DNA from 3 places in the Candidatus Merdisoma sp. JLR.KK011 genome. Region 3 is predicted to be linked to each of the others. Evidence: predicted binding sites of a transcription regulator. Region 3 holds the regulator's gene; each other region holds the start of a gene.

Region 1 (3,283 bases), on a different contig from region 3:
GAAGCAGAATCCCGTTGCGCATCCGGTGAGGCGCCAGGTAGTACAGCGCAATCGTCACCGGAAGAAATGTACAGACAAAAAATACACTGCTGAAAACCACGACTTATTACCTTTCCTTAAGGTTTTTTCTGTTATTCATACAAGCCCTTTACGAATCCGGATTTGGCCGCCTCTGCATTTTCCGAAATTACAAAAAGCAGATAGGGATCTGACTCCCAAAGCACATACCCTTCAATAAGCTTTAGCTGCTCCGGCCCGTAACCCTCAAAATTATTCTTCTGTGTTTCTACCCGCTTCTCTATGGCCTGGCGGATCTGGGATACCTGTCCCTCCTCTGCCGCTTCCACTAGAAGCAGCTCCTCCACATCCATGTTGTCCTGGGCTGTATAGAGAACCCAGTGCTTCAGCTCTCCGGCATTTAACCCGTAGAGCCTCCGAAGAAGCTGCTCGTCCCCCTGCCGCATACAGGACAGATTCAGTTCCGTCTCCACATGCGCTTCCAACGTGCCAAAGTCCGGGTTCCACGCGCTTCCCCGTATAAGGCCTGCCAGCATCACAACCAGCAGGCCGGCCAGCAAAACCTTGGCCAGCTTTAGTAAAATATCCCATCTGTTCATTATAGTCCTGCCGTTTCTTCCATCCGATTGAGCCACAGGGGATAAAACTGTGATTTCAGATGTATGGCATCCTTCTGATACCATTCCTCTCTGCCCTCTAGCAGATCGCTGCTGTCAATAAAGGTAAGGCCCAGCTCCTCGCACATCTGCTGCAAAGCCTCGTTGAATTCGTCCACATATCCCAGTTCCGCCTTTTTCTCCACTGCTTCCGGCAGAATGGGAAGAATCCCGTTGATATAGATGGGAAGCTCCGGAAACACTTCCCGTATCTCCTGAATCCGCTCCCGGTAGTATCGGACGAACCGTCCGCTGTCTCCCTGGCAGTACTCCAGATCGTTAAGCCCTATGGACAGAAAAAGCTGTGTGGGCTGCAGATCCAGGGCCTTTTGTATCTCCCCGCCTGCCGCGTCCGCCCGCAATCCCTTTTCTGCTATAACGCAGTCTGCTTCCAGAAATTCATAATCCAGAAATCCCTCTGCCACAGAATCGCCTACAATGACAGCAGAACCAAGCCTGCGGCGCAGGCTCTGCTTGTCCATTGGTTTCTCCTCTGTCTCTTCTGCCGCCGTCTCCTTAAGCTGTTCTGCGGCTTTCTCCTGATCCCTCTTTAGAAGGGCCTGTTCAATTGCTCCCACATCGGAGCGCTCCTGTGCCCGAATCCATTCCACCGCCGGAAAGTCCTCACTGCCCGGGGATCTGCTCTGCTGCAGATTTAATATATATCCTGCTAAAAGGGCCACTGCCAAAAGCAGATACAGAGCACCTTTCCTACTCTGCTTCACCCTGTTCCTCCTATTCTAAGCCGCTGCGCGACAGCACGAAAGGGTAAAGCTGCTTCGACACACCGGTCCCTGTAGTTCTTCATGTTTTTACCATTTTATATCTTAACACCTACTTTTACGCAAATCCAGTGGATTTCTATTAATTTTTTTTAAATTTATCAACCCTTTCTTTCGTATCCCTGTTTCTCCCAAATTTAGAGAAATTTTAGAAAGTTTATAGAAATTTGTTAGCACTCACATTGAAAGAGTGCTGATTTTCTATTGACTTTTTATTTCCCCCATATTACAATATGTGTCAGAATACGAAAACACATACAAAGGAGTGAACATTTATGGCTGAAATGCATGGAAGCCTTTCCATTAACAGCGAAAATATTTTTCCAATTATCAAAAAGTGGCTCTATTCCGACCACGACATTTTTTTCCGGGAGCTTATCTCCAACGGCTGCGACGCTATTACCAAGCTGAAAAAGCTCGATCTCATGGGTGAGTATACTTATCCCGAGGATTTCAAGAATACAGTCCGGGTGGTAGTGAATCCGGAGGAAAAAACGCTGAAATTCATTGACACGGGCCTTGGCATGACTGCGGACGAGGTACAGGAGTACATCAACCAGATCGCTTTCTCCGGCGCCACGGATTTTCTGGAGAAATATAAGGACAAGACCAATGAGGATCAGATTATCGGACACTTTGGGCTGGGCTTCTACTCTGCCTTTATGGTGGCGGACGAGGTTCACATTGATACCCTTTCCTACCAGAAGGATGCCAAGCCGGTGCATTGGGAGTGCGACGGCGGCACGGAATATCAGATGTCCGAGGGAAGCCGCACAGAGGTGGGTACGGAGATCACCCTGTTCTTAAATGAGGACAGCCTGGAATTTGCCAATGAGTACCGGGCCCGGGAGGTTATTAACAAATACTGCTCCTTTATGCCGGTAGAGATTTTCCTGGAGAAGGCAAATGCCGAGCAGGAGTACGAGACCATCGACGAGGCGGATTTGAAGGATGACGACGTAGTGGTGGAGCGCATCCACGAGGAAGCCAAAACCGAGGAAGTGGAAAACGAGGATGGTACAAAGGAAACGAAGGAGATCTCTCCGGCCAGAGACCGTGTGAAGATCAATAAGCGGCCTGTTTCCCTCAGCGATACGTCCCCCCTTTGGACGAAGCACCCCAATGAGTGCACGAGGGAGGAGTATCTGGAGTTCTACCGGAAGGTATTTATGGACTACAAGGAGCCTCTGTTCTGGATTCATCTGAACATGGACTATCCCTTTAACTTAAAGGGAATTCTGTACTTCCCCAAGATCAACACAGAGTACGATTCCATTGAAGGCACCATTAAGCTGTACAACAACCAGGTATTTATCGCAGATAACATTAAGGAAGTGATTCCGGAATTTCTGATGCTCCTGAAGGGCGTCATTGACTGTCCGGATCTGCCCCTCAACGTTTCCAGAAGCGCCCTGCAGAATGACGGCTTTGTGAAGAAGATTTCCGATTACATCACCAAGAAGGTGGCCGACAAGCTTACGGGAATGTGCAAGACCGAACGGGAGGATTATGAAAAGTACTGGGACGACATCAATCCCTTTATCAAATTCGGCTGCTTAAAGGATGACAAGTTCTGCGAGAAGATGATGGATTATCTGCTCTTTAAGGATCTGGACGGCAAGTATCAGACCATCAAGGATCTGGTTCCCGAAGAGGAAGCGCCGGAGGTTGACGTGGTGGAGAATCCCGACGAGGCCGAGGAGGATAATGCTGAAGAGAAGGAGCCGGAAAAGACAACCATCTTCTATGTGACCGACGAGGTACAGCAGAGCCAGTACATCAATCTTTTCAAGGAAGAGGGCAAGAATGCCGTTATCTTGAAACACA
Region 2 (3,283 bases), 1.9 Mb from region 3:
GAAGGGCAGATGTGGGAGGCACTTATGGCGGCCGCTCACTATAAGCTTGATAACTTGGTACTGATTATAGACTACAACAAGCTGTCCTCCAGCCATCCCACGAACGAGATTATAAACCTAGAGCCTTTAGCAGAGAAAATGAGAGCCTTCAATTATCACGTGATAGAGATAGACGGGCATGACATGGAGCAGATTCTTGCAGCGATAAAGGAGGCAAAAGCGGTAAATGGAATGCCGGTGATGATCCTTGCAGACACGGTAAAAGGGAAAGGAATCCGCTTTATGGAACACATTCCCAAATGGCACTCCAGTGGATTGACGGAGGAAGAGTACAGGGCTGCAATGGAGGATCTGGCACGGGAAGAGGAGGAGCTTGCTCATGAAATATAACAAGATTACCCTGCGGGAGCTGGTGGGCAGCATATTAGTTGAGGCAGGAACAGAGAACAGGGATATTTTTGTTATAGACAGCGATCTGGCAAAGTCCACCACCACCAATAAATTTCAGGATGCATTTCCGGAACGTTTTTTTGAATCCGGCATTGCAGAACAGAATGCAATGTCAATTGCGGCTGGAATGGCAGCAGAAGGAAAAATCCCATTTTATGTAAATTTTGCAATGTTTGTATCGGGAACCTGCTGGACGCAGCTTCGGCAAATCTGCTATGCCAACTTGAATGTAAAATTGATAGCGACCCATCCGGGGATGGATGGAAGCTTTGACGGGGCAACCCATCATGCAAATGAGGACTTAGCGCTTATGCGTGTTCTTCCCAATCTTCGCATACTGTCCCCCTCCAATCCGGACGAACTGTGCCAGGCGGTAAAGCTGGCTCTTGCTTATAAAGGGCCGGTGTACATCCGCTGTGCCAGAGACGAGGTTCCCAACCTGGCGGCAAAGGAAGAGGTGCAGATGGGAAAAGCGGTTGTTATGGAAGATTTGGGAAATGACTTTGCCCTTATATATGAGGGTTCTGCGTCAGATCTGGCTATGAGAAGCTTTGAAGCCTGCAGGGAAAAGGGAAAGAAGGGAAAGCTGATAAATATCTTTTCCATAAAGCCGGCGGACACGAACTGCATCCGCCGGATTGCCGGCCAGGTAAAGAAGCTGGTAACGATCGAGAACCACACAATACTCGGAGGACTTGGAGGACTGGTATCTGAAACGGTCTGCGACATGCCTTGGCATGCACCGGTGAAGCGAGTAGGCGTAGAGGATGTATTTACAGAGTCCGGCCCATTAAAGGATGTGAAGGAAAAGTATGGGCTGACTGTGGAAAATGTATTGAAAAAGCTGGAAGAAGACTGACAATTGTAATTAGGGATGCTGCAAAACAAAAGGGCAGCATCCCTTGTTGTCGGAAAAATTTTTTAAATGTTAAAAATATAAAAAATTCATAAAATGTGTTGACAAATAAAATGGAAAGCATTAATATTATACCCGTAAGTTAGCACTCAATCTTAGTGAGTGCTAATAAAGAAAAATGTTAACAATAGAATCAAGGAGGAATAGAAATGAAATTAGTACCATTAGGCGACAGAGTTGTACTGAAACAGTTTGAAGCAGAAGAGACGACAGCATCGGGAATTATTCTGGCCAGCAAGTCACAGGAGAAGCCGCAGCAGGCAGAGGTTATCGCTGTAGGCCCTGGCGGAATGGTGGATGGAAAAGAAGTGACCATGCATGTGAAGGAAGGCGACAAGGTTATCTATTCCAAGTATGCAGGCAATGAGGTGAAGCTCGGGGATGAGGAGTTTATCATTGTGAAGCAGAGCGACATCCTTGCAATTGTAGAATAAAGCGTGTATTGACGGCATAAGCCTTTTGAGGCAGATAAATGATATCCGCAAATCAGCAAAACAAATAAGACTGGAGGAGTTTTAAAATGGCAAAGGAAATTAAGTACGGTGTGGAGGCAAGATCCGCACTGGAGGCAGGCGTGAATAAACTGGCAGATACCGTTCGGGTAACCTTAGGGCCTAAGGGAAGAAATGTGGTGCTTGACAAGCAGTACGGCGCTCCCTTGATTACCAATGACGGTGTTACCATTGCTAAGGAGATTGAGCTTGAGGACGCATTTGAGAATATGGGCGCCCAGCTTGTAAAAGAGGTTGCTACCAAGACCAATGATGTTGCGGGCGACGGAACTACGACTGCAACGGTTCTGGCACAGGCTATGATCCATGAGGGAATGAAGAACCTGGCAGCAGGAGCCAACCCCATTGTTCTGAGAAAGGGAATGAAGAAGGCTACCGACGCAGCTGTAGACGCCATCGCAGGCATGAGCAGCAAGGTAAACGGCAAGCATCAGATCGCAAGAGTAGCGGCTGTTTCCTCCGGAGACGACGAGGTGGGCAATATGGTAGCAGATGCCATGGAGAAGGTTTCCAAGGACGGCGTTATCACCATCGAAGAGTCCAAGACCATGAAGACGGAGCTGGATCTGGTAGAAGGTATGCAGTTTGACCGTGGATACATTTCCGCATATATGGCTACGGATATGGAGAAGATGGAGGCGAATCTTGACGATCCCTACATTCTGATCACTGACAAGAAGATTGCCAACATCCAGGAGATCCTTCCCCTTCTGGAGCAGATTGTACAGACCGGCCGCAAGCTTCTGATCATTGCAGAGGATATTGAGGGCGAGGCTCTGACAACTCTGGTTATGAATAAGCTGCGCGGAACCTTCACTGTAGTGGGCGTTAAGGCTCCGGGCTATGGCGACAGAAGAAAAGAGATGCTTCGCGATATCGCGATTCTGACCGGCGGACAGGTGATTTCCGAGGAGCTCGGCCTTGAGCTTAAGGAAGCTACCCTGGATATGCTGGGAACTGCAAAGTCCGTGAAGATTCAGAAGGAGAACACCATCATCGCAGACGGAGCAGGGGATAAGACTGAGATTGACCAGAGAATCGGCCAGATCCGCGCGCAGATCGAGGAGACCACCTCTGACTTTGACCGCGAGAAGCTCCAGGAGCGTCTTGCAAAGCTGGCAGGCGGCGTGGCTGTGATCCGTGTAGGTGCTGCAACCGAGACCGAGATGAAGGAAGCAAAGCTTCGTATGGAGGATGCTCTGGCAGCTACAAGAGCGGCTGTAGAGGAAGGCATCATTGCAGGCGGCGGCTCTGCATATATCCATGCAACCAAGGAGATCGAGAAGCTGCTTGACACCACAGAGGGCGACGAGCAGACAGGTGTTAAGGTGATTTTGAAGGCTCTGGAGTCTCCGCTGTTCCACATTGCGGCAAATGCCGGACTGGAAGGCGCCGTTATCATCAA
Region 3 (3,283 bases):
TCTCAATGATGGATACGTCGAAGGTACCGCCGCCCAAATCGTAAACCATGATTTTCTGCTCTTTTTCGTTGTCCAGGCCGTAAGCCAGTGCCGCAGCCGTCGGCTCGTTGATGATACGCTTTACGTCCAGTCCCGCAATCTTGCCTGCATCCTTGGTCGCCTGTCTCTGGGCGTCATTGAAGTAGGCCGGTACGGTGATAACGGCTTCCGTTACCTTTTCGCCTAAATAGTTCTCCGCGTCCGCTTTCAGCTTCTGGAGAATCATAGCGGAAATCTCCTGGGGAGAATATTTCTTGTCGTCAATGGCTACTCTGTGATCCGTTCCCATGTCTCTCTTGATGGAGGAAATGGTTTTTTCGGAGTTGGTAACGGCCTGACGCTTTGCCGGCTCGCCTACGAGACGCTCTCCTGTCTTTGTAAATGCTACTACGGACGGTGTGGTTCTTGCGCCTTCGGTGTTGGCGATTACCACCGGTTTGCCGCCCTCCATAACTGCTACACAGCTATTTGTTGTTCCTAAGTCGATTCCAATAATTTTGCTCATAATAGAGACCTCCTCATTTATTTTGATTGTAAGTTGTTGGTTTGATGATATATTTACTCCACGGTGCACTCAGAAAAGCTTTGCTTTTCCGAGTGCACAAGCTGTCGCATCAGTTTGCAACCTTCACCATGCTGTGCCGGATAACGGTTTCTTTGTAGGTATATCCCTTCTGGAATTCCTCGGCCACAATATTTTCCCCAAGTTCTTCATCCTCTATGTGCATCACTGCATTGTGAAGATTGGGATCAAACTCCTGTCCTGCCGCCTCAATGGGAGCCACGCCCAGGTCGGTCAATACGGTCATCAGCTGCTTGTAGATCTTATCCATTCCCTCTATGACGGGATTAGCTCTTTCTTCCTCGGGAACGGCTGCAAGTCCCCGCTCGAAATTGTCCACCACCGGAAGAATCTTCTCAATCACATCCCTGGCTCCTATCTCGTACATATGGGACTTTTCCTTCTCGGTGCGTTTGCGGAAGTTGTCAAACTCCGCCATCTGGCGCTTTACCCGGTCTTCAAGCTCCTCAATTTTCTCGTCCTTCGGGTCTTTCTTCTTTTTCTTCTTGCCAAGGAAGGATTTTTCTGACTTTTCCTTCGGCTCCTTGGACGCCTCAGACGACGGCTCCTGTTCTTCCTCTGCTTTTGCTTCCGGCTCTTCCTGCACGGCCTCGTCTTGGGCTTCTGCCGCTTCTCTTTGAAGCTCTTCCTCCTGGATGGCTTCTTCCTGATTCATTTCCTTTTCCACGGGTCTTTACCCCTTTCTCTTCCTTTTATTCCTGCTTTCGGTTATATATCTCATCCAGCTGATCTGTGAGGGTCTTTAAGGTATCCACCACATTTTCATAATCCATGCGCTTCGGCCCTATGATTCCGATGGTGCCCCGAAGCCCGTCTCCCAGCTCGTAGGTGGCTGTCACCACGCTGCAGTCTTTCATGGCCTGTACGGGAAGCTCCTGGCCGATGTACACCTGGATATCCCTTTCCCCGCTTCCCTCCAAGGTCCGGTTCACCAGATCCGTCAGCTCCTGCTTTTCCTCAAAGGTGCTCAAAAGCTCGCTGGCTTTTCCGTTCTCGGACAGTTCCGGATAGCGGAAAATGTTGGTGGTTCCGGAGGTATATATCTCTACCTCCTCCTCTGAATGAATGACTTCTGCCACTGCGTCAATGACATCTGCCACCAGACCGCTGTGAATGCCTGCCTGCTCCTTCAGGTTCTTAATCATGGCCAGGTTGATTTCTTCAATGGCCAGTCCGTTGAGAACGCTGTTTAAAAGGATATTCAGCTTCAGCACTGTCTCCTGATCCAGTTCCTCGGTAACGGGAATGACTTTGTTGCGTACCAGATTTCCTTCCATCATTATGACGGTGAGAATCTGGGTGGAGCTTACTTTGGAAAGCTGAATAAATTTCAGCTTGTTCCGATGACAGGCAGGGGCCGATACCATGGTGGCGTAGTTGGTGTTGGCCGCCAGGACCTTCACCACTTGCTTCAGTACCCGTTCCATCTTATCGGTTCGTTCAATCATCAGTTCTTTCAGCTCTCTGACTTCCTGTTCCTTCTCTTTCATCATGCGATCCACATAGAGACGGTAGCCTTTGTCAGAAGGAATCCTTCCGGCTGAGGTATGAGGCTGCAGGATGTAGCCCATCTCCTCCAGGTCTGACATCTCGTTGCGGATGGTTGCGGAGCTTAGATTCAAATCGGAATATTTGGAAATGGTTCTGGAGCCTACGGGTTCTCCTGTTTCCATATAATTGCGGATGATTGCCTGCAGGATTTTTAATTTTCTCTCGTCCAGATCCAATTCGTCACCTCATTTTTATAGAGGATTTCCTTTTTTATTGGAAATACTCTTGTGTGTCTTTTTTCCTATTAGCACTCGGCCCTTTTGAGTGCTAACATTAAAATAGCACTATGGGTTGCGTTTGTCAAGCGAGTTTATGTTTTTTTTAGAAATTGGGGGAGGAGGCAGTTCATCCAGGAGGAGGCGGAGGGCCGGGGCACAGGCTTTTCCATATCTGTGTTCGGACGGTTCGCGTACACGCTGTCTGCTCTGACCCTCCGCCTCCTCCTGGATGAACTGCTTGGGGACGGAAGTTTTTTGTCTTTTCGGATGTGTGTTTCTGCTGTATGCTGTTTGATGTGTCATGCCTGTTTCGGTATTTAATTGCTGATTCTGCTTTTGCTTGATGGATTTGCGCTGTGGGTACCCTCAGTGGACAAGGATACTGTTTTTTGTGTTTTTATTTTTATAATACTCTGATTGGCGGATGGCTTGTTTCTTTGTTATGCAGGTCTTTTGGCTTTCTGAATCTGATGCTTATTTTTAGCTTGATATGCATTTCACTTTCCTTATGCGACAGCAATGACATCTCCATCCACAAGGGCAGGCCCATTGGCGGTGAGAATATTTTTGCTGTTTCTTCTATGGTAAATGTTTTTAATTCGTATTTTCCTTTTAAAAATGCGGTTTTGTAATACAAATCCTTACTGGATAATCTCGACAATTCTTTTTCGCTTGTATCCGGATAAATATGTATATGATATTGTGTACAAGTTATATTATTTATTTCTTTCAGTTCATTTATGGCTGCTTTCAGACTATTGCTTAACATTATCTTATAGTTCATTTATGGCTGCTTTCTCCTTTTCTGGGTTGTATGCTAATTATAAAGTATTTGCCTGATGCCTGCAATGGATGGCTGCTGGGAAGAACGTTTGGCCGGAATGCTTTGTTT

The links. Region 3 encodes HrcA, which represses chaperone genes, less so after heat shock. Its sites were predicted from a motif close to TGTTAGCACTCNNNNNNNNNGAGTGCTAACA; they were not measured.
Region 1: the regulator HrcA is predicted to act here: its motif matches at 1,625-1,655, upstream of htpG (molecular chaperone HtpG).
Region 2: the regulator HrcA is predicted to act here: its motif matches at 1,447-1,477, upstream of VV089_RS03940 (co-chaperone GroES).

Annotation. Positions count from the first base shown of each region.
Region 1 covers NZ_JAYWSZ010000006.1:302,843-306,125, reverse strand. The annotation lists gene VV089_RS24890 (MBOAT family O-acyltransferase) at 1-100, opposite strand, end outside; gene VV089_RS24885 (DUF4358 domain-containing protein) at 132-617, opposite strand; gene VV089_RS24880 (GDSL-type esterase/lipase family protein) at 617-1,399, opposite strand; gene htpG (molecular chaperone HtpG) at 1,732-3,283, shown strand, end outside.
Region 2 covers NZ_JAYWSZ010000003.1:629,277-632,559, forward strand. The annotation lists gene VV089_RS03930 (transketolase) at 1-390, shown strand, start outside; gene VV089_RS03935 (transketolase family protein) at 380-1,309, shown strand; gene VV089_RS03940 (co-chaperone GroES) at 1,516-1,800, shown strand; gene groL (chaperonin GroEL) at 1,887-3,283, shown strand, end outside.
Region 3 covers NZ_JAYWSZ010000003.1:2,489,041-2,492,323, forward strand. The annotation lists gene dnaK (molecular chaperone DnaK) at 1-544, opposite strand, end outside; gene grpE (nucleotide exchange factor GrpE) at 654-1,289, opposite strand; gene hrcA (heat-inducible transcriptional repressor HrcA) at 1,315-2,349, opposite strand; gene VV089_RS13220 (hypothetical protein) at 2,795-3,175, opposite strand.